DNA from 3 places in the Sphaerisporangium cinnabarinum genome. Region 1 is predicted to be linked to each of the others. Evidence: predicted binding sites of a transcription regulator. Region 1 holds the regulator's gene; each other region holds the start of a gene.
What was found. The regulator HrcA, encoded in region 1, represses chaperone genes, less so after heat shock. The targets are predictions, from matches to a motif close to TTGGCACTCTCNNNNNGAGAGTGCCAA.
Positions count from the first base shown of each region.

Region 2: a site for HrcA is predicted at 4,028-4,054, ahead of ACZ4MO_RS12000 (FmdB family zinc ribbon protein). Genes of this name have one in related genera too.
Region 3: a site for HrcA is predicted at 5,492-5,518, ahead of groES (co-chaperone GroES). Genes of this name have one in related genera too.

Region 1 covers NZ_JBVHRG010000003.1:142,019-149,418, forward strand. Annotated here, with positions in the region: gene ACZ4MO_RS06230 (16S rRNA (uracil(1498)-N(3))-methyltransferase) at 1-372, opposite strand, end outside; gene dnaJ (molecular chaperone DnaJ) at 386-1,510, opposite strand; gene hrcA (heat-inducible transcriptional repressor HrcA) at 1,617-2,633, opposite strand; gene ACZ4MO_RS06245 (MFS transporter) at 2,713-4,176, opposite strand; gene ACZ4MO_RS06250 (DUF3097 family protein) at 4,351-5,214, shown strand; gene ACZ4MO_RS06255 (DUF2189 domain-containing protein) at 5,312-6,436, opposite strand; gene hemW (radical SAM family heme chaperone HemW) at 6,630-7,400, opposite strand, start outside.
Region 2 covers NZ_JBVHRG010000007.1:151,256-158,655, forward strand. Annotated here, with positions in the region: gene ACZ4MO_RS11980 (PDDEXK-like endonuclease domain-containing protein) at 1-1,756, shown strand, start outside; gene ACZ4MO_RS11985 (hypothetical protein) at 1,784-2,038, shown strand; gene mscL (large conductance mechanosensitive channel protein MscL) at 2,080-2,568, opposite strand; gene ACZ4MO_RS11995 (SAF domain-containing protein) at 2,706-3,431, opposite strand; gene ACZ4MO_RS12000 (FmdB family zinc ribbon protein) at 3,627-3,935, opposite strand; gene ACZ4MO_RS12005 (penicillin acylase family protein) at 4,102-6,768, shown strand; gene ACZ4MO_RS12010 (5-formyltetrahydrofolate cyclo-ligase) at 6,833-7,400, opposite strand, start outside.
Region 3 covers NZ_JBVHRG010000002.1:441,353-448,752, reverse strand. Annotated here, with positions in the region: gene rimI (ribosomal protein S18-alanine N-acetyltransferase) at 1-187, shown strand, start outside; gene ACZ4MO_RS05000 (rhodanese-like domain-containing protein) at 184-1,032, shown strand; gene ACZ4MO_RS04995 (malonic semialdehyde reductase) at 1,139-1,786, opposite strand; gene tsaD (tRNA (adenosine(37)-N6)-threonylcarbamoyltransferase complex transferase subunit TsaD) at 1,887-2,954, shown strand; gene ACZ4MO_RS04985 (glutamate--cysteine ligase) at 2,968-4,125, opposite strand; gene ACZ4MO_RS04980 (THUMP-like domain-containing protein) at 4,122-5,423, opposite strand; gene groES (co-chaperone GroES) at 5,662-5,958, shown strand; gene ACZ4MO_RS04970 (WhiB family transcriptional regulator) at 6,147-6,437, opposite strand; gene ACZ4MO_RS04965 (MerR family transcriptional regulator) at 6,695-7,400, shown strand, end outside.

The DNA of each region.
Region 1 (7,400 bases):
CTCGCCGCGCCACACGACGACGGAGCGCTCCGCCTGCCACGGCACGACCACGTCGACGCCGATCTCCGTCGCCGCCTCGATCGCCATCTCGTCGCGGTCGCCCTTGGCGAGCGCCTGGACGAGCGTCACGACGACGTCCGGCGCCGGCTCGCGGTCCACCTCCTGCACGAGGAGCGTCACGCGGCCCGACTCGGCGTGCTCGACGACGCACCGCAGCCGGAGCCCGTCGCCGTCGACGACGTCCACGCGCTCGCCCGCGCCGCGGCGCTGCACGACGCCCGCGTGCCGGCCCTCCGCGCCGTCGAGCACGTACCGGTCGCCGGGCGCGACGCCGTCGGTCCCCGTCTCGGCGAGGAACACCGGAGCACTCATGCGCGCGCCCCGCTCAGCGGCCGGACAGCTTGTCGCGCAGGCGCGAGAAGACGCCCGGGTGCGCGGCGGCGAGCCGGGGCTCGGGGCGCTCCTCGCCGCGCAGCGCGGCGAGCGAGCGCAGGAGCTGCTCCTGCTCGGGGTCGAGGGCCGTCGGCACCTGGACCTCGATGTGGACGTTGAGGTCGCCGCGCCCGCTGCCGTGCAGGTGCCCGACGCCGAGGTTCTTCAGCGTGACGATCTGGTTCGGCTGCGTGCCGGGGCGCAGGTCGATCTCCTGGAGCCCGTCGAGCGTCTCCAGCTCGAGCACGGTGCCGAGGGCGGCCGCCGTCATCGGCACCTGGAGGGTGCAGTGCAGGTCGTCGCCGCGGCGCACGAACGTGTCGTGGTTGCGCTCGCGGATCTCGACGTACAGGTCGCCCGCGGGGCCGCCGGCCGGGCCGACCTCGCCCTGCGCGGTGAGCTTGATGCGCGTGCCCGTGTCGACGCCCGCCGGGACGTTGACCGTGATGCTGCGGCGGCTGCGCACGCGGCCCTCGCCCGAGCACTCCGCGCACGGCTCGGGGATGACCGTGCCGAAGCCCTGGCACGCGGCGCACGGCGCGCTCGTCATGACCTGGCCGAGGAACGAGCGCGCGACGCGCTGGACCGTGCCGCGGCCGTGGCACACCTCGCACGTGCGCGGCGAGGTGCCCGGGCGGCAGCAGGTGCCGCCGCACGTGCCGCACACGACCGCCGTGTCGACCTGGAGCTCGCGCTGCGCGCCGAACGTGGCCTCGGAGAGGTCGATGTCGAGCCGCACGAGCGCGTCCTGGCCGCGGCGGGCGCGCGGGATCGGGCCCTGCTGCGCCTGGGCGCCGCCGAAGAACGTCTCGAAGATGTCCTGGAAGCCGAACCCGCCGCCCATGGGGCCGCCGCCTCCGCCACCGGGGGCGCTGGGGTCGACGCCGAGGTCGTACTGCTGGCGCTTCTCCGGGTTGGACAGCACCTCGTACGCGCGCGCGACGTCCTTGAAGCGGTCGCCCGCCTCCTCGCCCGCGACGTCCGGGTGCAGCTCGCGCGCGAGCTTGCGGTACGCCTTCTTGATCTGGTCCTGGCTGGCGTCACGGGCCACGCCGAGGATCTCGTAGTAGTCGCTCACACGTCACTCTCTGCTGGTGCGGGTCGTGAGGCCGGCGCGGGGCCGGTCGGGAGGGGTCGGGGGTGGTCGTCGAGCGGGCCCGCCGCGGGCGGGGAGACCGCGGGGCTCACGTGCCGAGCACCCGTGACAGGTAGCGCGCGACCGCGCGCACCGCCGCGATGGTGCCGGGGTAGTCCATGCGGGTCGGCCCGATCGAGCCGACGAGCGCTACCGTGTCACCGTCGTTACCGTAACCGGTCGTCACGACGGAGGTCTCCGCGAGGCCCTCGAGCTGGGTCTCGCGACCGATCCGGACGCTCACGCCCGACTCGGCGGCCATCTCGGTGAGCAGCCCGAGCAGGACGACCTGCTCCTCGAGCGCCTCGAGGACGGGGCGCAGCGCGTGCTCGAACCGCATGCCCGCGCGGGCGAGGTTCGCCGTGCCTGCGAGGACGAGGCGCTCCTCGCTCTCCTCCGCGAGCGTCTGGGCGACGAGGTCGCCCACCGCGCGGACGAGCGGGGCGTCGTCGGGGTGGAAGCTCTCGGTCACGGCGGCCAGACCGGGCGCGAGGTCCGAGAGGCGCTTGCCCGCGGCCGCGGCGTTGAGCCGTGCGCGCACCTCGACGAGGGTCCCCTCGTCCGGCAGGCTCGCGACCTCGAGCGTGCGCTGCTCGACGCGGCCCGTGTCCGTGATGATGACGACCAGGAGGCGCGACTCGCCGACGGGCACGAGCTCGAGGTGGCGCAGGCCCGACCGGCTCAGCGAGGGGTACTGCACGACGGCGACCTGCCCGGTGAGCTGCGCGAGCAGCCGCCCGGCGCGCGCGATGACGTCGTCGAGGTCCACGCCCTCGGACAGGAAGGTCTCGATGGCGCGCTTCTCCGGTGCGGACAGCGGCTTGACGCCCGAGAGGCGGTCCACGAAGAGCCGGTAGCCCTTGTCCGTCGGGATGCGGCCCGCGGACGTGTGCGGCTGCGCGATGTACCCCGCGTCCTCGAGGGCGGCCATGTCGTTGCGGATCGTGGCGGGCGAGACGCCGAGGCTGTGGCGCTCGGTGAGCACGCGCGACCCCACGGGCTCACGCGTCAGGACGTAGTCCTCGACGATGGCCCGCAGCACCTCGAGCCGGCGCTCCTCGCTCACGTCCACCTCCCGCGTGCCGCACCGTCGCCGCCCGGGCGGGCGGGCGGGCGTCGGCACTCTCGACCTCCGAGTGCCAATCCTACGCGTCCGCGCGGCCCGTCCGGCGGTCCTCCGCTCGTCGCGAACGCAGGTCGAGGAGCCCGACGGCGAGCGCGACCGTGACGAGGCCGATCGTTACCAGGAGGGCGCGCCCGGTCGCGTCCGCCGCCGAGTCGCCGCCCGCGAGGCCGCCGTAGTACACGGACAGGACGACGGAGATCCCGACGGCCGACCCGATGCGCTGGCCGAGCTGCAGCATGCTGCCCGCCACCCCGGCCCGGCTCACCGGCACCTCGGACAGCGTGAGCGTCTGGTTCGGCGCGATGACCGTCCCGCTGCCCGCACCGGCGACCAGCAGCGCGACCGCGAGCGCCGGGCCGACGGCGCCCGGGTCGTTCCCGAGCGTGCGCACGACGACCTCCGCGGCGACCACCCCGACGAGCACGAGCACCACGCCGACGACGACGAGCTCGCGCCCCCAGCGCGCGACCCAGCGGCCCGAGAACCACGCCGACACGCCCGACGCGACCGCGAACGGCGTGCCGACGAGTCCCGCCTGCAGCGGCGTGTACCCGAGCTCGTCCTGGAGGTAGAGCGTGACGACGAGGAAGATGCCCGTGAACCCCGCGAAGTACGCGAGGCCGAGCAGCGCGCCGTTGCGGAAGGACCCGAGCCCCACGACCTGCGGGTCGAGCACGGCCTCGCCCGTGCGGCGCTGGTAGCGCCGCTCCCACGCGACGGCGGCCACGAGCGCGCCGACGGCCGGCACGAGCCACCACCAGCGGGACGCGTCGTCGCCGCGGCCCGTCGTCGTGACGAACGGCATCATCACGCCGAGGGTCGCGGCGCCGAGCAGGCCGAGCCCGACGAGGTCGAGCCGGCGCGGCCCGCGCGCAGCGCCCGAGCCGGTGCGCGGCGGCCCGGGCACGAGGCGCCACGCGAACGGCAGGAGCACGGCGACGACGGGGATGTTGACGAGGAACACCCAGCGCCATCCCGTCTCGGGGCCGGCGGCCGCGATGATGAGGCCGCCCAGCAGGGGCCCGAGCGCGGTCGAGACACCGATCGTCGCACCGAACATGCCGAACGCGCGCCCGCGCTCGTACCCGCGGAACTCCTGCTGGATCAGGCCGACGACCTGCGGGTTGAGCACCCCGGCGCTCACGCCCTGGAGCAGGCGCGCGACTCCCAGCCACGTGTCGGTGGGCGCGAGCCCGCACGCGAGGCTCATGAGCGCGAAGCCCACGAGCCCGGCGATGAACAGCCCGCGCCGAGCGCCGGCGTCGCCCAGGCGCCCGGCGGGCACCAGGGCGAGCCCGAAGGCGAGCGTGTAGCCCGCGACGACGAGCTGCAGCTCCGTGGGACCCGCGTCGAGCGACGACTCGATCGACGGCAGGGCCACGTTGACGATCGACACGTCGAGCGTCGTGATGAAGCCGACCGCGAGGCAGACCGGCAGCACGCGCCAGCGGTTCGGGTCCGGCTCGGCGCGCTCCTGGCTCATCGGTCCGTGGTACCACCCCGCCCCGGGAGCGCGCGCGCCGGGAGCCGTCGCCCGAGGTCGGCCCGAGGGTCCGAGGTCGGCCCGAGGGTCCGAGGTCGACCCTCGAGAGGCCGATCCGGCGACGCACGGGGCGATCTCGGCGGCGCACGGCGGACGCTGGCCTAGGGTGACGCCGTGTCCTTCGACCGCTACGGCTCCGACGTCCTCGGCGGCACGCCCGCCCCCTCCCACCACCGCGCGCGACCCTTGTCGCGCCCGCAGCCCGCGGAGCGCGGCCTCGTCGTCGAGGAGGTGCAGACCGGGTGGGTCGGCGCCGTCGTACGGGTCGAGAAGTCGGGCGGGATGCACGTCGTCGTGCTGGAGGACCGTGCGGGCCGGACCCGCACGTTCCCGCTCGGGCCCGGGTTCTGGGTCGACGGCGCGCCCGTCGAGCTCACCCCGCCCGTCACCTCCCGCGCCCCCGCCGCCCCGACGCGCACCGCGTCGGGCTCGCGGGCCGTCGTCGGGCAGCGGGCGCGCGTCGCGCGCGGGAGCCGCATCTGGGTCGAGGGCAAGCACGACGCCGAGCTCGTCGAGAAGGTGTGGGGCGACGACCTGCGCGTGGAGGGGGTCGTCGTCGAGCCGCTGCACGGCGTCGACGACCTCGCGGCCGCGCTCGCCGGCTTCGGCCCGACGCCGCAGCGGCGCGTGGGCGTGCTCGTGGACCACCTCGTGCCCGGCAGCAAGGAGCGACGGATCGCCGACGAGGCGCTGCGGCGCTCGCCCGCGGGCACGGTGCTCGTGCTCGGGCACCCGTACGTCGACGTCTGGCAGGCGGTGAAGCCGGCCCGGATCGGCCTGGAGCGGTGGCCCGTGATCGAGCGCGGCACCGAGTGGAAGCGCGGGATCCTGCGCGAGCTCGGCTGGCCCGCGGAGACCCCGGAGGACGTCGGCCGCGCGTGGCAGCGCATCCTCGGCACGGTGCGCACGTACGCCGACCTGGAGCCGTCGCTGCTCGGGCGCGTCGAGGAGCTCATCGACTTCGTCACCGCGCCCTGACCGGTCGCCCGGCGCCCGGGACGCACCCCGCCCGAGACGCACCGCGCCCCGGCACCGACGGGCGGCACCGGGGCGCGGCGAGGGCTGCGGCCGGGTGTCAGGCGGCCGGCGCCCCACCCGTGAGACGGCGATAGGCGTAGCCGACGGCGACGTAGCTCAGCGGGATCGTCACGAAGAGCCCGAGCCCGCACGGGATCGCGCCGAGGATGTTGATCCCGACGAGAGCGAGCAGGAGCAGGAACACCTGCCCGAAGTTCTTCGCGACGAGCGAGAAGCTCGTGCGGATCGCCGTGATCGCGTCGACGCCCTGGTCGAGCGCGACGTAGTACACGAACGCCGAGAACAGCAGCATCGCGAGCCCGGGCAGGACGCACAGGAAGAACCCGATCCCGGACAGGACGCCGACGATGAGGGCGGCGAGCAGCACGTTGAGCACGTTGCCGATGCGGAAGAACGCGGCGACGTCGGGCCGACGCCCGTCCACCTCGTCGAGCGCGCCGCGCGTGAAGAACGCGGTGATGAGATAGCCGATGGCGGTGCCGACGATCCCGAGCAGCACGCTCGTGAAGGTGAGCCCGCCGAGGGCGGCGAAGTTCGTGTCGGAGTAGTCGAACTGGTCCTGGAACTGGTCGAACCCGCCCGTGATCCAGCTCCACGCGACGTTGACCGCGAGGAAGATCAGCGCGACGAGGATCCACGGCCCCAGGTTCGACGTGACGCGGCGCCACCCGTAGGAGATCGCGTCGCCGACGCCGAACGCCGGGCCCGTGTAGCCCGGTTGGCCGCCGTACCCTCCGGCGGCGCCCGGGTACGACCCGGGCGGCGGCGGGTACCCCCCGGCCGGGGGCGGGTATCCGCCGGCGGGCGGCGGGTACGCGCCGGACGGGGGCGGGGACGCGCCCGGCGGGGGTGCGGTCGGTCCCCCGGTCGCGCCGCCCGGCGCACCGGACGGGGCGCCGTAGGCACCCGGTGCCCCGTACGCGGGCGGGCCCGACGGCGGGGCGGCCGGGTCGTGCGGGGCGGCCGGGTCGCGCGGGGCTCCACCGCCCGGGCCGTACGGCGAGGCGGGTGGCACGTCGCCCCCGGACGGGGCGGCGTCGGGCCGGTCGGGGCCCGGGCCCGACGGCGGCGTGGCGTCCGGCGGCGGGCCGCCCGCTCCGTCGGCGGGGGTGTGCTCGTCGTCGCGGGGCGGCTCGCCGCCCGGGTTCGTGGGGTCGGTCATCGTGCACCTCGTTCCTCGTCGTCACGTGCTGCGGGCCGCACGCTCCGTCGACGTGCTGGGTCCACCTTGGCGGTTCGTGGCCAGGACCGCGCGGCGAGAGCCGGCAGCACGGCACGACGCCGGGCCCGCCGCCGCCGTCGCGCACCGGTGGTCGCCGAGCGCGTGCCGGGTCGAGGCGGCCCCCGCACCGACGTCACTCGTCCGTGATCGCGCGCACCACCGTGTCGGCGAGCAGCCGCCCCCGCAGGGTCAGCACGGCACGGCCGGTGACCGCCGCGCGGCCGTCGAGGAGCCCGTTCGCGACGAGCCCGGCGACCGCACGCCGGCCGGACGGGGAGAGGACCGCGAGGTCGAGACCCTCGCGCAGCCGCACGCCGAGCATCGCCTGCTCGAGCCGGCCCTCCGCCCGCGTGAGGAGCTCCCGTCCCGCCGCCGGGCTCGTGCCCGCCTCGAGCAGCGCCGCGTACCGGCGCGGGTGCTTGACGTTCCACCAGCGCACCCCGACCCGGGCGTCCTCGGGCGACGTCACCGCGGACCCGGCACCGGTCGCCGCGACGTAGGAGTGCGCGCCGGGACCGATCCCCCACCAGTCGTCGCCGCGCCAGTAGGCGAGGTTGTGGCGGCAGCGGTCGGCGTCGGTGCGCGCCCAGTTGCTCACCTCGTACCAGGTGAGGCCCGCCGCCGTGAGCAGCTCGTCGGCGAGCTCGTACTTCGTGGCCTGGTCGTCCTCGCTCGGGAGCGCGACCTCGCCGCGCCGCACCTGGGCGGCCATCTTCGTCCCTGCCTCCACGACGAGCGCGTACGCGGACACGTGGTCGACGCCGGTCGCGAGCGCGGCCTCGAGGCTGGCCCGCCAGTCGTCGAGGCTCTCCCCCGGCGTGCCGTAGATGAGGTCGAGCGAGACCTGGAGGCCGGCGTCGCGCGCCCAGCGCACGACGTCCGGGATGCGGCGCGGGTCGTGCGT
Region 2 (7,400 bases), on a different contig from region 1:
GGACGCCGCCGCGCTCGACGCGCTCCCGGCGCGGACCGCGATCCAGCACCGGCTCACCGACCTCGGCCTCGGCGAGCTGCTCACCGACCTCGCAGCGCGCCGCGTCGAGGCCGACGAGGTCGGCCCCGAGCTGGAGCTCGCCTGGTGGAGCTCGGTGTTCGAGCAGATCCTCGCTCAGGACCAGGCGCTCGCCGGGCAGGACGGCGCGGGCCTCGACGCGCTCGCGCGCCGGTTCCGCGAGCTCGACCGCGCGCACGTCGCGTCCCTCGCGGCACCCGTCCGGGCGGCCGTCCGCGACCACCTCGGGACCGCGATGCGCGAGCACCGCGACGAGGCGGAGGCCCTCTTCACCGAGCTGCTCGAGGGCCGGCTCGTGAGCCTGCGCGAGACGGCGGAGCAGCACCCCGCCGTGCTGCGCCGGCTGCGTCCCGTGCTCGTCGCCACCCCGACGCTCGTCCCGCACCTCGTGCCCGCGACCCGCACCGTCGACCTCGTCGTGCTCGACGCGATCGAGCACACGCCCGTCGAGCTCGTCCTGTCGGCGCTCGCCCGCGGGCGCCAGGTCGTCGCCGTCGGCGACCCGCGTGCCGCGTCCACGGACACCGTGCGCGAGCTCGCCGAGCTCCTGCCCACGGTCGAGCTGCTCGCCGACGGCTCGCGGCGCGACCCGTTCGTCACCACGTTCCTCGCCGAGCACGGCTATGCGGGGGTCCTGCGCCCGTCGCCGCTGCCGCGCGCGGAGGTCCTCGTCCAGCTCGACGTCGTCGACGGTGCCGGGATGCCCGACACGGCGTCCGGCGCGGTCGAGAGCACGCAGGCCGAGGTCGACCGCGTCGTCGAGGTCGCGATCGAGCACGCGCTCACCCGGCCGGACGAGTCCCTCGCGATCGTCACCGTCACGCCCCTGCACGCCGACCGCATCCGCGACGCGCTCCTCGTCGAGGTCCGGCAGAACCCGGCGCTCGCCGGGTTCTTCTCCGGCGCGCGCGCCGAGCCGGTCGTCGTCGCGGACGTCTCGGGCGTCGCCGGGCTCGTGCGCGACACGATCGTGCTGTCCGTCGGCTTCGGGCGGACGCCGCACGGCCGCGTGCTGCACCGGTTCGGCATCCTCAACACCCCGGGCGCCGAGGCCATGCTGCTCGACGCCGTCGGGGCGACGCGGCGGCGTCTCCACGTCGTCTCGTGCTTCACCGCGGGCGACCTCGACCCCGAGCGCCTGCGCGGCGCGGGCGCCCGGCTGCTCGCCGAGGTCCTCGACCTGGCCGAGCAGCGCAGCGGCGCCGCCGACCAGGTCACGCTGGGCAACGGCGTCGACCTCGGCGGCAGCCCCGACCGGCTCGTGCTGGACCTCGCCGAGCGGCTCTGGCGCGCGGGGCTCGTCGTCGAGACCGACTACGGCATCGGCGACGGCGACCGCATCCCGCTCGTCGTCGGCCACCCGGACCTGCCCGGCGAGCTCCTCGTCGCCGTCCTCACCGACGACGCGGCGTACGTCGCCGAGCGCAGCGTCCGCGTGCGCGACCGGCAGGTCGCCGAGCGGCTCGAGCGCATCGGCTGGACGGTCGCGCAGGTCTGGTCCGCCGCGGCGTTCCTCGACCCCGCCAAGGAGGCCGAGCGCATCCGGCGGGTCGTGCAGGCCGTGCGCGACGCGCGGCTCCCGGAGACGGGCGGCGTCGCGCAGACGGGCGGTGGTGACCGGATCGTCGTCGTGCCGGTGCTCGACGACGACGAGCAGCACGGCGACGAGGACCTGTAGCAGCCCGCCGGTGGGACCATGGGAGGCGTGAGCACGACCGCCGACCCGAGCCCTGACCCGCAGCACCTGCCCGACGACGCGCGCGACCGTCCCGAGACCGGGCACCGTCGGCGTCCGCGGCGGGCCGTGCGGCGGGGGACCGAGAGCACGGTGGTGCCCGGAACGAGCGCCGACGAGCGCGCCGAAGGATGGGGCGACGAGGCGGCGCCGCGCCGCGGCGCGCCGGGCGAGAACGACGACCGCCTGCTGGGCGACGTGCCGCCCCACTACGGGCGCCACTGACGGCCCGCCGGGTGACCACCTGCTCGTGAGCGACGGCCGCGTCAGAGGTGGCGCGGGGGCGTCGGCCCTCCGGGTGCGATCCCGCCCGCTGTCGCGCCGGGTCCGCCGCCCGCCTGGGCGGCGAGGAGGTCACGAATCTCCTGGAGCACGCGCACGTCCTCGGCCGGCGCCTCGGGCTCGGGCTCCTCGTCCTTCTTGCGTCGCTCCGCGAGCTTGTTCATCGGCAGGACGATGACGAAGTAGAGGGCGACGGCGATGATGAGGAACTGGAGGATCGCGTTGAGGACCCCGCCGACGGAGATGACGGAGGGCGGGATGTCCTTCGCCGCGTCTCCGGCGCGCAGCGTGATGTCCCACAGGCCGGTGAGGTCGGGCTTGCCGAAGATCGCCCCGATGAGGGGGTTGATGAAGTCCTCGACGATCGCCGTGACGACCCCGGAGAACGCCGCCCCGATGACGACGCCGACCGCCAGGTCGATCGCGTTGCCGCGGAGCACGAACTCCTTGAACCCTTGGAACACGCCCTTCATGTGCTGCTTCCCTCTCCTGTCGACGATCGCGCGTCACGACGGTGCCACGGCGCGTGCACGCGCGATCCTGCCAACGTGCGCGGCACGGGGCAACGGTTCGGCCCGGCGGGTCGGGTCCGGCCGGTCCCGCGACGTCCTCAGGGCACCAGCACCGCCGTGACCGGGGCGTGGCCGGTCCGGGCCGCGAGCCGTACGGCCTCCTCGGGGCGCACCGCGACGAGCGTCACGACGTCGGAGCCCGACCCACCGGTGCCGAGCAGCCCTCCGCCGTCGTCGGGCTCGGGCGCCGGCACGACGACCGCGGCGCGGGCCAGGTACGGATCATGCGGGGGAGCGGTCCCCGCGTCCGCGACGTCCGTCGGCACCGGGGCGAGCGCCGGGTCGCCCGCGGCCAGCAGGTCGACGCGGTCGCCCGGCCCGAGGAGCGCGGCGACGCCCGGGTCGAGCCGGACGGGTGCGACCACGGTCCCGTCGGGCGCCCCGGCGGCGAGCTCCCCGCCGGCGACCAAGCCGTCCTGGAGGAGCGTGCCCTCCGGCAGGGCGACGGTCGCGCGGCGCCCGACGACGTCGTCGGCCCGGGTCGGTGCCCCGGCGGGCAGGAGGGAGGCCGGGACGTGGTCCACCCGCACGTCGGGTGCCGTCAGCGTGGTGCCGGGCGGCACGGCGCGGGCCGTCACGACGGCGGTCGTCGTCGGCGGGGGCGGGGGCCGCAGCGCGCCGACGACGACCGACGCCGCGAGCCCGCAGCAGAGCGCCGCGACGACGTACCGGGACCGCCACCACAGGCCGTGCAGCAGGCGTCGCCGCGCGGCGGTGCGACCGGGGCGGGTCGACGGGCCGGGCGGGCGGGAGGAGCGAGGCATGGCGCGACCGTAGCCGCGCGCGGCGGGCCGGCGGACGCGATGCGCGGCGACCTGTGGACGACGCGGCGCGGGGACCCGCGCACCGTGCGCCGACCGACCCGTTGTGGTCGGCCGCGCACCGGTGGGGCGCCGACGCCGGCCCGGCCGAGCAGCCGGCCGAGCCCGGGGCGAGCAGCCCGGCGGCGCCGCGTCAGGTCAGGACGACGCGGCGGAGCTGCTCGACGTGCCGCTCGAGCTCGTGCCGCCCGACGACGAGGACGACCCCGACGACGAGGACGACGACGCGCTGGACGTCGAGGCGGCGGGCGCCGTCGACGTCTTGCCGCCGGACCGCGAGTCCGTGCGGTAGAAGCCGGAGCCCTTGAAGGTCACGCCCACCGAGGAGAACACCTTGCGCAGGCGGCCCGAGCACTCGGGGCACACGGTGAGGGCGTCGTCGCTGAACGACTGGTGGATGTCGAAGGCGTGACCGCAGGCGGTGCAGGTGTACGCGTAGGTGGGCACGGGTTCTCCTCGTTCACGAGACGGCCGTCGAGGCGGCCACCGGCGGGTCGGGATCGGGACGGTCTCGGCCTGGTCGACGGTGTCAACACCGCCTGGCACTCGAAACTTCCGAGTGCTAATCATACGCGGACCGGCGCCCGGGCAGGGCCGGGGTAGTCTCGCATCCGTGTCTGCGCACGAACCCGCCGAGGCCCCTGCCGGTGACCCCGTCACCGGTGCCGACCCCGCGACCCCGGGCGAGGCGTCGGCCCCGCCGCGGCGCCGTCGCCGGTCCGCGCGCCGGCGCGTCCTGATCGGCGTGGCGGCGCTGCTCGTCGTCGCGCTCGTCGCGGGTGCGGCGTTCGTCGTGGTCACCGTCCGGCGTCCGCTGCCGCAGGCGTCCGGCGAGATCTCCGTGCCCGGGCTCGGCAGCGAGGTGACCGTGCTGCGCGACGCCCAGGGCGTCCCGCAGATCTACGCCGACACCCCCGAGGACCTCTTCCGCGCCCAGGGCTACGTCCAGGCGCAGGACCGCTTCTTCGAGATGGACTACCGCCGCCACGTCACCTCGGGGCGGCTCGCCGAGCTCGTCGGGGACAACCCGGATGCGATCGCCGCCGACACGGTCACGCGCACGTTCGGCTGGCGCCAGGTCGCGGAGGAGGAGTGGGACGTCGTCTCCCCGGAGACGAAGGCGTACCTCCAGGCGTACGCGGAGGGCGTGAACGCCTACCTGGAGAACCGCAGCCCGTCGGAGATCGCGCTCGAGTACACGGTGCTGGGCCTCCAGGTCGACGTCGCCGAGCCCGAGCCGTGGGACCCGGTCGACTCCCTCGCCTGGCTCAAGGCGATGGCCTGGGACCTGCGGGGCAACTACGACGACGAGCTCGACCGCGCGCTGGCCTACGGGACGATCCAGGACGCGGCGCGCGTGGCGGAGCTGTTCCCCGCCTACCCGTCCGAGCTCAACGCGCCGATCCTCGACCCCGGCGAGCTGGAGAACCCGCAGCAGGTCGCGCTGGACCTCGGTCCGCAGGCCCGTGCGGAGTACGGCTCCGACCACCTCCAGGCCGCGCTCGAGGCCGCGGACCGCGCCCTCGGTGCCGTCCCCGTGCTCATCGGCCGCGGCGAGGGCACCGGCTCGAACTCGTGGGTCGTGTCCGGCGAGCACACGGCGTCGGGCAAGCCGATCCTCGCGAACGACCCGCACCTCGCGCTCGGGGCGCCCGGCATCTGGGCGCAGGTGGGGCTGCACTGCAACGAGGTCTCCCCGGCGTGCGGGTTCGACGTCGCGGGCTTCTCGTTCGCGGGATTCCCCGGCGTCGTCATCGGGCACAACGCCCAGCTCGCCTGGGGCCTGACGAACATGGGTGCCGACGTCACCGACTTCTTCGTCGAGCGCGTGCGCGACGACACCTACCTCCGCGGCGACGAGTGGGTCCCGCTGGAGACCCGCACCGAGACGCTGCGGGTCGCCGGGGGCGACGACATCGAGATCGAGGTCCGCTCGACGCTCCACGGCCCGATCGTCTCCGAGGCGATCCCGGCGACCGAGGCGGCGGTCGACACGCCCGCGCTGGACACGCGGCTGGGGGAGTACGCCGTCGCGCTCCAGTGGACCGCGCTCGAGCCGGGCCGCACGGCCGACGCCGTCTTCGCGTTCAACCTCGCGCAGGACGCCGAGGACATGCAGGCGGCCGCCGCGCTCTTCGAGGTGCCGGCCCAGAACATCGTCTTCGCGACCGCGGACGGCCACATCGGCTACCAGGCTCCGGGCAAGATCCCCGTCCGCCAGGCGGTCCCCGACGCCGAGGTGCCCTCCGACGGCACGTGGCCGCGCGACGGGTCCGACGAGCGCTACGACTGGCAGGGCTACGTCCCCAGCGAGGAGATGCCGCGCGTCGTGGACCCGGCCGAGGGCTTCATCGTGGCCGCCAACCAGGCCGTGCTGCCGGACGGCGTCGCGCCGTTCCTCACGACCGACTGGGACTACGGGTACCGCTCGCAGCGCATCCGTCAGCTCCTGGAGGCCGAGATCGCGGCCGGGCGCACCGTGGACGTCGACACGATGAACGAGGTCCAGGTCGACGACCGCAGCCCGTACGCCGAGGTGCTCGTGCAGCCTCTGCTCGAGCAGGAGATCGACGACGACTTCGCGGCCGAGGGCCAGCAGCTCCTCGCGGGCTGGGACTACCGGACCGACACCGACTCCGCCGCGGCGGCGTACTTCGCCGCCGTGTGGCGGAACCTGCTCCAGCTCACCTTCTGGGACGACCTGCCCGAGTCGGCGCGCCCGAGCGGCGGGAGCCGTTGGCTCGCCGTCGTGCAGAACCTCCTGGAGAACCCGACCGACCCGTTCTGGGACGACCGCCAGACGGTCAGCGTCGTCGAGACGCGCGACGAGGTGCTCACGCAGGCGCTCGTCTCCGCGCGCCTCGACCTCACCGTCGAGCAGAGCAAGCAGCCGTCGGACTGGGCGTGGGGCAAGATCCACGTGCTCGCCCTGGAGCACCCGGTGCTGGGCGGCGAGTCGATCCCGGGGCCGGTGCGCGACTTCGTCAACCCCGCCCCGGTGGGCATGCCCGGTGGCTCGTCGATCGTCAACGCGACCGCGTGGGACGCCGCGTCCGGGTCGTTCGACGTGACGGCCGGCCCGTCGATGCGCATGGTCGTCGACCTCGGCGACCTCGACCGCTCGACGTGGGTGACCGTCACGGGCACCTCGGGCCACCCGGCGTCGAAGCACTACGCGGACCAGCTCTCGACCTGGGCCCGTGGCGAGACCTACACGTGGCCGTTCTCCACCGAGGCCGTCGCCGAGGCGAGCAAGGACGAGCTCACCCTCGTCCCGTAGCGGCGTCGGGGCTCGGAGCCTCCCCGGGGGCGGAGATCGCCCCGGGGGAGGACGGCACGGGCCGCTACGGCAGCCAGCGCCACCCGAGGGGTGTCGCGACGGCGTCGACCGTGCGGTCGTGCGGCTCGACGGGCAGCGGTCGGTCGCTCGCGTCGTAGACCTCCTCCGGGAAGACGACCGCCACGACCTTCGTCCCGGGGCGCACGTGCTCGAGCGCGCGGTCGTACCACCCGCCGCCCTGGCCGAGCCGGACGCCGCGCGAGTCGACGGCGAGCGCGGGGGCGACGACGACGTCGGCCTCGGCGATCGCCTCCGGGCCCAGGGTCGGGGTGCCGGGTTCGGGAGGCCGCCCGGGTGCGCGGACCTGGAGGTCGGCGGGGCCGTCGTAGACGGCCCAGTCCCGCTGGAGCCCCGCGCCGAGCACGGGCAGCAGCAGGCGGACGCCGCGCGCGGCGAGACGCTCGAGCATCGCCGACGTGCCCGGCTCGCCCGGACGCGCGGCGTAGGTCGCGACGCACGTGGCGGCCGCGACCTCGGGGATGGTCTCGACGACGTCGGCGATGGCGGCGTCCGCTTCCTTGCGGAGCCGCTCGGACCGCGCCTGGCGGTGGGTGCGGATGGCCTTGCGGAGG
Region 3 (7,400 bases), on a different contig from region 1:
GGTGCGCGTCGACAACGACGCGGCGCTCGGGCTCTACGCGAAGCACGGGTTCGAGCAGCTCGGCATCCGCAAGCGGTACTACCAGCCCGAGGACGTGGACGCGTACACGATGCGGCTCGAGCTGGGCCCCACGCCGCCCCGCGACGAGCCGGACTACGGGACGGCGTCCGCCGACGTGGTCGCGTGACGGGCGACCTCGCGCGGCGCGACCGCGTGCTCGTCGACGCGCGGGGCCTCGCCGCGGCGCTCGCGGGCGACCGCCCGCCCGTCGTGCTCGACGTGCGGTGGGCGCTGGGCGTCACGGACGGGCGCGAGCAGCACCGTGCCGCGCACGTGCCGGGCGCGGTGTACGTGGACCTGGAGACGGAGCTCGCGGGGCCGCCGTCGCCCGCCGCGGGCCGCCACCCGTTGCCGGAGCCGGGCGCCCTCCAGGCGGCGGCCCGGCGGTGGGGCGTCCGCGCCGACCGTGGCGTCGTCGTGTACGACGCCCTGGGCGGCACGTCGGCCGCGCGCGCGTGGTGGCTGCTGCGGTGGGCCGGCCACGACGACGTCCGCCTCCTCGACGGCGGCCTGCCCGCGTGGCGCGCGGCGGGGTACCCGACCGAGGAGGGCGACGTGCGGCCCGAGCCGGGGGACGTCGTCGTCTCCCCGGGCGGGATGCCGGTGCTCGACGCCGACGACGCGGCCCGGCTCGCGGCGTCGGGCGTGCTGCTCGACGCGCGCGCGGGCGAGCGCTACCGCGGGGAGGTCGAGCCCGTCGACCCGCGGGCCGGCCACGTCCCCGGCGCGGTGAGCGCCCCGACGACGGGCAACCTCGCCGCCGACGGGACGTTCCTCGCCCCGGACGCGCTCGGCGCGCGGTTCGCCGCGCTCGGCGTCGACCCGTCGAGCCGGGTCGGGGTGTACTGCGGCTCGGGCGTCACCGCCGCGCACGAGGTCGCCGCGCTCGCGACGCTCGGCGTGGACGCGGCGCTCTACGCCGGGTCGTGGTCGCAGTGGTCGAACGACCCGGACCGCCCCGTCGCGACCTGACGGACGGCGGCGCGCCCGGCGCCGGGGGCGACCCGCAGCCCCCGGGACGCGACGAGGCGGCACCCCGGTGGGGTACCGCCTCGGCGCGCACGGTGCGGGACGTGGCTCAGAGGACCTCGGCGACCTGGTGGAAGTCGAGGCGCGCCTGGCGCGGGAAGTGCGCGCCCTCGTCGGCCGGGTAGCCCACGTTGATCGCGACGAGCGTGCGCCAGCCGGACTCGCCGAAGAACTCGGCGTCGATCCCGGCGGCGTCGAAGCCGGTCATGGGGCCCACGGACAGGCCGGCGGCGCGCAGCCCGACGATGAGGTAGCCGATCTGGATGAGCGCGTTGGTGCGGGCCATGCCCTCGCGCAGCTCCGTCTGCGGGTCGAGCTGCTCGGCGATGCCCTCGCGGAACGGCGCGAGCGTGCCGAGGTGCTGGTGGAACGACGGGTCGGCGGCGGCGACGATCGTCACCGGCGCGGCGAGCGTCTTGTCGCGGTTGAAGTCCGCCATGTGCGCGCCGAGGCGCTGCTTCGCCTCGGACGTGCGGACGACGAGCAGCCGCAGCGGCAGGGTGTTCATCGCGGTGGGCGCCCAGCGGACGAGGTCCCAGGCGGCCTGGATCTGCTCGTCGGTGACGGGCTCGTCCGAGAACGCGTGCGTCGTGTGCGCCGCGCGGAACAGGCGGTCCGCGGCCTGCGCGTCGATCGCGAGCCGGTCGGCCTGCTCGGTCGGCGCGGCGGAGGACTCGATGAGGGTGTCGGTGCTCATGACCCGTACGAACAGTTGAACCCTTGATCATCTTCCGGACAGACGGTGTGACGTGCGCGACACGCACGGCCCGCCCCCGCGCGCGACTACCCTGGAGACCATGGTCCCCACCGCTCCCGCGAGCTCCGGCGAGCCCCTGGTGCTCGGCATCGAGACGTCCTGCGACGAGACGGGCGTCGCGCTCGTCCGTGGCCGCGAGCTCCTCGTCGACACGGTCGCGAGCTCCATGGACGAGCACGCGCGCTACGGCGGGATCATCCCCGAGGTCGCGTCGCGCGCCCACCTCGAGGCGATGATCCCGACGCTCGAGCGCACGCTCGGCACGGCCGACGTCGACCTCTCCGAGATCGACGCGATCGCCGTGACCGCCGGGCCGGGGCTCGTCGGCCCGCTGACCATCGGCGCCTCGGCGGCGAAGGCCCTCGCGCTGGCGCTCGGCAAGCCGCTCTACGGCGTGAACCACGTGATCGGCCACGCCGCCGTCGACGAGCTCGTGCACGGCGCGTTCCCCGAGCGCGTCATGGCGCTCGTCGTGTCCGGCGGGCACAGCTCGCTCCTGCTCGTGGACGACGTCGCGACGTCGGTCACGGAGCTCGGCTCGACGCTCGACGACGCCGCGGGGGAGGCGTTCGACAAGGTCGGGCGCCTGCTCGGCCTGCCGTACCCCGGCGGCCCGCACATCGACCGCCTCGCGCGCGAGGGCGACCCCACGGCGATCCGGTTCCCGCGCGGCCTCACCGCGCGCAAGGACCAGGAGAAGCACGCGTACGACTTCTCGTTCTCGGGCCTCAAGACGGCCGTCGCGCGCTGGGTCGAGGCGCGCCAGGACGCGGGGGAGGAGATCCCCGTGCACGACGTCGCCGCCTCCTTCGCGGAGTCCGTCGCCGACGTGCTCACCGCGAAGACCATCGCCGCGTGCGAGCGGCACGGCGTGTCGACGCTCGTCGTCGGCGGCGGGTTCAGCGCGAACTCGCAGCTGCGCGACATGGCGGCGAAGCGCTGCGCGGAGGCGGGCATCGAGCTGCGCATCCCGCCGATCCGCTACTGCACCGACAACGGGGCGATGATCGCTGCCCTCGGCTCGGCCGTCGTGCGGGCGGGCGTCGCGCCGTCGAGCCTGGACATCGGCGTCGACTCGTCGATGCCGCTCACCGTCACGCACGTGTGACGGCCCGGCCGGGTCACAGGGGCCGGCCGGCCCGCATCTCGGCGACGAGCGAGCGCACGACGGCGTCCAGCTCGCCCCCGTGGCGCCGCGCCACCGCGCGCTGCCGTTGGTAGGACGCGCCGCGCCGCACGATCGTGCGCACGCCGTCGAGCTCGTCGAAGCACCCGAGGCGCGCCGCGACCGGCTCGAGCTCGACGAGCAGCCGCCCGACGGCGTCGGTCACGAGCTCCTCGTTGCCCTCGCGGTCGAGGATGATGATGGCGTCCATCCCGTAGCGCGCCGAGCGCCACTTGTTCTCCTGCGCGTACCAGGGCGGGATGCTCGGCAGCTCGCGGCCCTCGTCGAGCATCGTCGAGAAGTGCTCGACGAGGCAGTGCGTGAGCGCGGCGAGCGCCAGGAGCTCGGAGATGTTCGTGACGCCGTCGCAGATGCGCGTCTCGAGCGTGCCGAACTGCGGCGCGGGCCGCAGGTCCCACCGGACCTCGTCGAACGCGTCGATGACGCCGGTGTGCAGCATGTCGGCGACGTACCCCTCGAGCTCCTCCCACGTCCCGAACTGGAACGGCAGCCCCGCGGTCGGCAGCTGCTGGAACATCAGCGCGCGGTTCGACGCGTAGCCGGTGTCCTTGCCGCCCCAGAACGGCGAGCTCGCCGAGAGCGACTGGAGGTGGGCGAACGTCGTGAGCATCGCGCGCTGGATCGGCAGCACCTTGGCGCGGTCCTCGATGCCGACGTGCACGTGCACGCCGTAGATGAGCATCTGCCGCCCCCACCACTGGGTGCGGTCGATGAGGGTGGTGTAGCGCTGCTTGTCGGTGACCTTCTGCTGCGCCCAGCGCGCGAACGGGTGCGTGCCCGCGCTCATGAGCTCGACGCGCAGCGGGTCCGTCACGGCGCGCAGCTCCTCGACCGAGCGCTGCAGGTCGCGCCCCGCCTCGCCGACCGTACGGCACACCCCGCTGACGACCTCGACCGTGTTGAGCAGGAGCTCCTGCTTGATCGACGGGTGCGGGCCCCCGTCGGCCGGGCGCACGGCGTCGAGCACGGTCTGCGCGACCTGCCGCAGGTCGCCCGAGTCGGCGTCGACGAGCGCGAGCTCCCACTCGAGCCCGACGGTCGAGCGCTCCGAGCGGGCGAAGGGGATCGCCGTGCGGCGCGGCAGGGCGCTCACCGGGGCCCGTCCTGCTCGCCGTCGGTCGGGGCGCCTGCCTGCGTCCCCGCCGGGGGAGCGGACAGCGGCTCGACGACGAGCACCTGCTGGGAGCCGCCGACGCGCGTGAGGACGATCGTCGCGGTCGCGTCGCCCGTGAGAGCGAGCTGACGCCGGAGCTGCTCGGGTGTGACGGCCGTGCCCCGCTTCTTGATCGTCAGGCGCCCCACGCCGCGCTCGCGCAGGTAGGAGCGCAGCCGCTTGAGGCCGAACGGCATGGTGTCGAGCACGCGGTAGCCGCGCGCGAGCCCGTCCGCGAGCCCGGTCGCGTCGAGCGGCGCAGGGGAGTCGGTCGTCACGTACGCGATGGTCCGGTCGAGCAGGCGGCCGCCCAGGCCGCGTGCCGCGTGGGCGACGAGCCCGGCCCGGATCACGGCGCCGTCCGGCTCGTAGAGGTACTGCCCGACGGCGCCCACCTCGGGCACCACGTCCGCGTCGCCCGGGCGATGGGCGATCCGACGGGTCGTGGTCCGCTCGGTCCCGTCGGGCCCGGTCCACGACGACAGGACGAGCGCGGAGCGCCCCGGTCCTTCGGGCGCGAGCGGGCCGAACCAGAGCCCGGCCTCCACGACGTCGCCGTCCACCGACACCCACTCGGTCTCGGCGTCCTCGGGCAGTCCGGCGTGCGGGATGCCCGGACCGACCTTGATGCCGACCGCGGGCACGCGCTCGCGCAGCGCCCACACCGCGTCGAGCGGCGGGGCGTAGGCCTTCGGGTCGAACACGCGCGTGCCGGCGCGCGTGCGGCGCGCCGGGTCGGCGTACACGCCCTCGATCCGCTCGCCCTCCAGGTCGAGCGCGAGCCCGTCGCCGTGGCGCACCTCGGCCTCGGGGAAGTGGCGCAGGTTGACGGTCGCGATCGCCGCCGTGAGCTCGTCGACGTCGGTCGCGAGCACCTCGAGCTCCGCGGCGGCGAACGCGAGCGCGTCGACGCCGATCCCGCTCGTGAGGTCCGCGACGCGCCGGATCCCCGCCTCCTGGTACCGCCGGGCGTGCAGCCCCGCGACGACGAGCCGGCTCGCCTGCTCCAGCCCCGCCTGCGTGAAGAGCATGCCGTCGGCGAACGCGCCGAGCTTGCCGTGCGCCGCGGCGCGCAGCCGGGACTGGGTGAGGGCCGCGGCGGCCAGGTCGGGGTCGACGCCCTTCGCGCGCAGCCCGGCCGCGAGCACGAGCGCCTGCTGCTCGTCGTACGGCGGGAGCGCGCCGAGCAGGGCCCAGCCCTCGGGGCTGAGCAGCTTGGTCAGCGTGGCGGCGTCCATGGCGTCGATCCTTCCACGGGGGCCGGGGACCACGCGCAGCCGGGGCCAGGTCGTCCGCAGGACGGACGTTGGCACTCGCCTTGACCGAGTGCTAACCGGGACCTAGATTTGAGACGTGCCGCCACCGCTCGCGGAGGCGGCACCACGTGCGACCAGGCTGTCCGGCACCCGCGACGACGGCCAGCCGGTGCGCTCGACCCATCCGTTGCAGTTCTCACCGCGAAAGGGGAGGTCCGACGTGTCGGTCCCCATCAAGCCGCTCGAGGACCGGATCGTCGTGAAGGCCCTCGAGGCCGAGACCACGACCGCATCCGGCCTGGTCATCCCGGACACCGCCAAGGAGAAGCCCCAGGAGGGCGAGGTCCTGGCCGTCGGTCCGGGCCGTGTCGACGACAACGGCAACCGCGTCCCGCTCGACGTGAGCGTCGGCGACAAGGTCATCTACAGCAAGTACGGCGGCACCGAGGTCAAGTACGGCGGCGAGGACTACCTCGTCCTGTCCGCGCGCGACATCCTCGCCGTGGTGGTCGGCTGACGCCGACCCGGTTCAGCAGCAGGGCCCCGCGACCGTCGGTCGCGGGGCCCTGCTGCGTTCCGTGGCCGGTCGCCCCACCGGTGGTCCCACGGGTCGTGCGCACGGGCGCCCGGTGCGACGTCGGACCGGGGCCGTGCAGGTCTGCTGGTGGCGCGGGGGCACCGAGGGTGGTGCCAGGGGAGGGAGCGTCAGCCGGTGCGGCGGGCGCCGCCCGCGAGGATGGCGGCGCGCTCGTCCTCGCTCAGGCCGCCCCACACCCCGTACGGCTCGCGCACGCGGAGCGACTGCTCGCGGCACTGCAGCATCACGGGGCACGAGTGGCAGATCGCCTTCGCGGCCTCCGCCCGCCGTCGTCGCGTCGAGCCGCGCTCACCCTCGGGGTGGAAGAACAACGTGTCGTCCGCGTCGCGGCACGAACCCTGGTACTGCCATTCCCACAGCTCCATGACGGGCCCGGGGAGCCTCGAGATCTCTGCCATGCCGAACAACCTACAAGCGTTGCAAGGGTTGTTCAAGTCCCCTGTGAGGAAAAAGTGAACGAGCAGGTTGAACCGCTCGTGGAGCGGTGTGAGTTTGCCCAACCGCGTCGGCCGATCCGGTCGCGCTGACGCGATCGGCTGCGCGCGGCGCGTTTGCGCGTGCAGCGAACAAATATGGCGCGGGTGTGGCGCGAAGGGTGCACGACTGTGACCTCTACGAGGTGGCGAGACGGGTGCCCGCTCGGCAGAATCGATCCATGACCTCAGTCCGGTCCGCCCCCGACCCCGAGGGAGCCCGACCGAGCATGACCTCGTCTCCCGGCCTCGCCGTCGCCGCCGTCGCGCGCCGGCTCGGCGTCGCGCCCGCGACCCTGCGCACCTGGGACCGTCGCTACGGCCTCGGCCCCTCGCAGCACCGGGCCGGCTCCCACCGGCGCTACACGGACGACGACGTCGCTCGCCTCGTCGTGATGCGCCGACTCACGCTCGACGGCGTCGCCCCCGCCGACGCGGCCCGCGCCGCCCTCGCCGCGGACGAGGAGGAGCTCGCGGCGAACCGCGGCGCGATCTCCTTCGACGACCGCGGCGGCGACGGCGCGGCGGACCTGGACGCCGACGAGCCCGAGACGGACGACGACGCGCCCGAGCCGCCGCCGTCGCGCCCGTTCCTGCGCGCCGTCCCCGGGGGCGAGCCCGCGCGCGCCGCGGGGCCCCGCCCGGTCGGCGTCCGCGAGGGGCCGCGGCCCACGCGCGTCTCCGACGTCGTCGACGCGGCCATCGCCTACGACCAGCGCGCGTGCGACCGGCTGCTGCGCATCCCGACGGGCGGAGACCCGGCTGCGTGGTGGTCCGACCTCGTCGAGCCCGCGCTCGAGCGCCTCGCCGAGCGCACCGTGCTCGCCGGCCCGGGCGAGGTGCCCGAGGTCGTGCTCGCGAACGCGACGCTCGTCGCGCTGCGCGAGT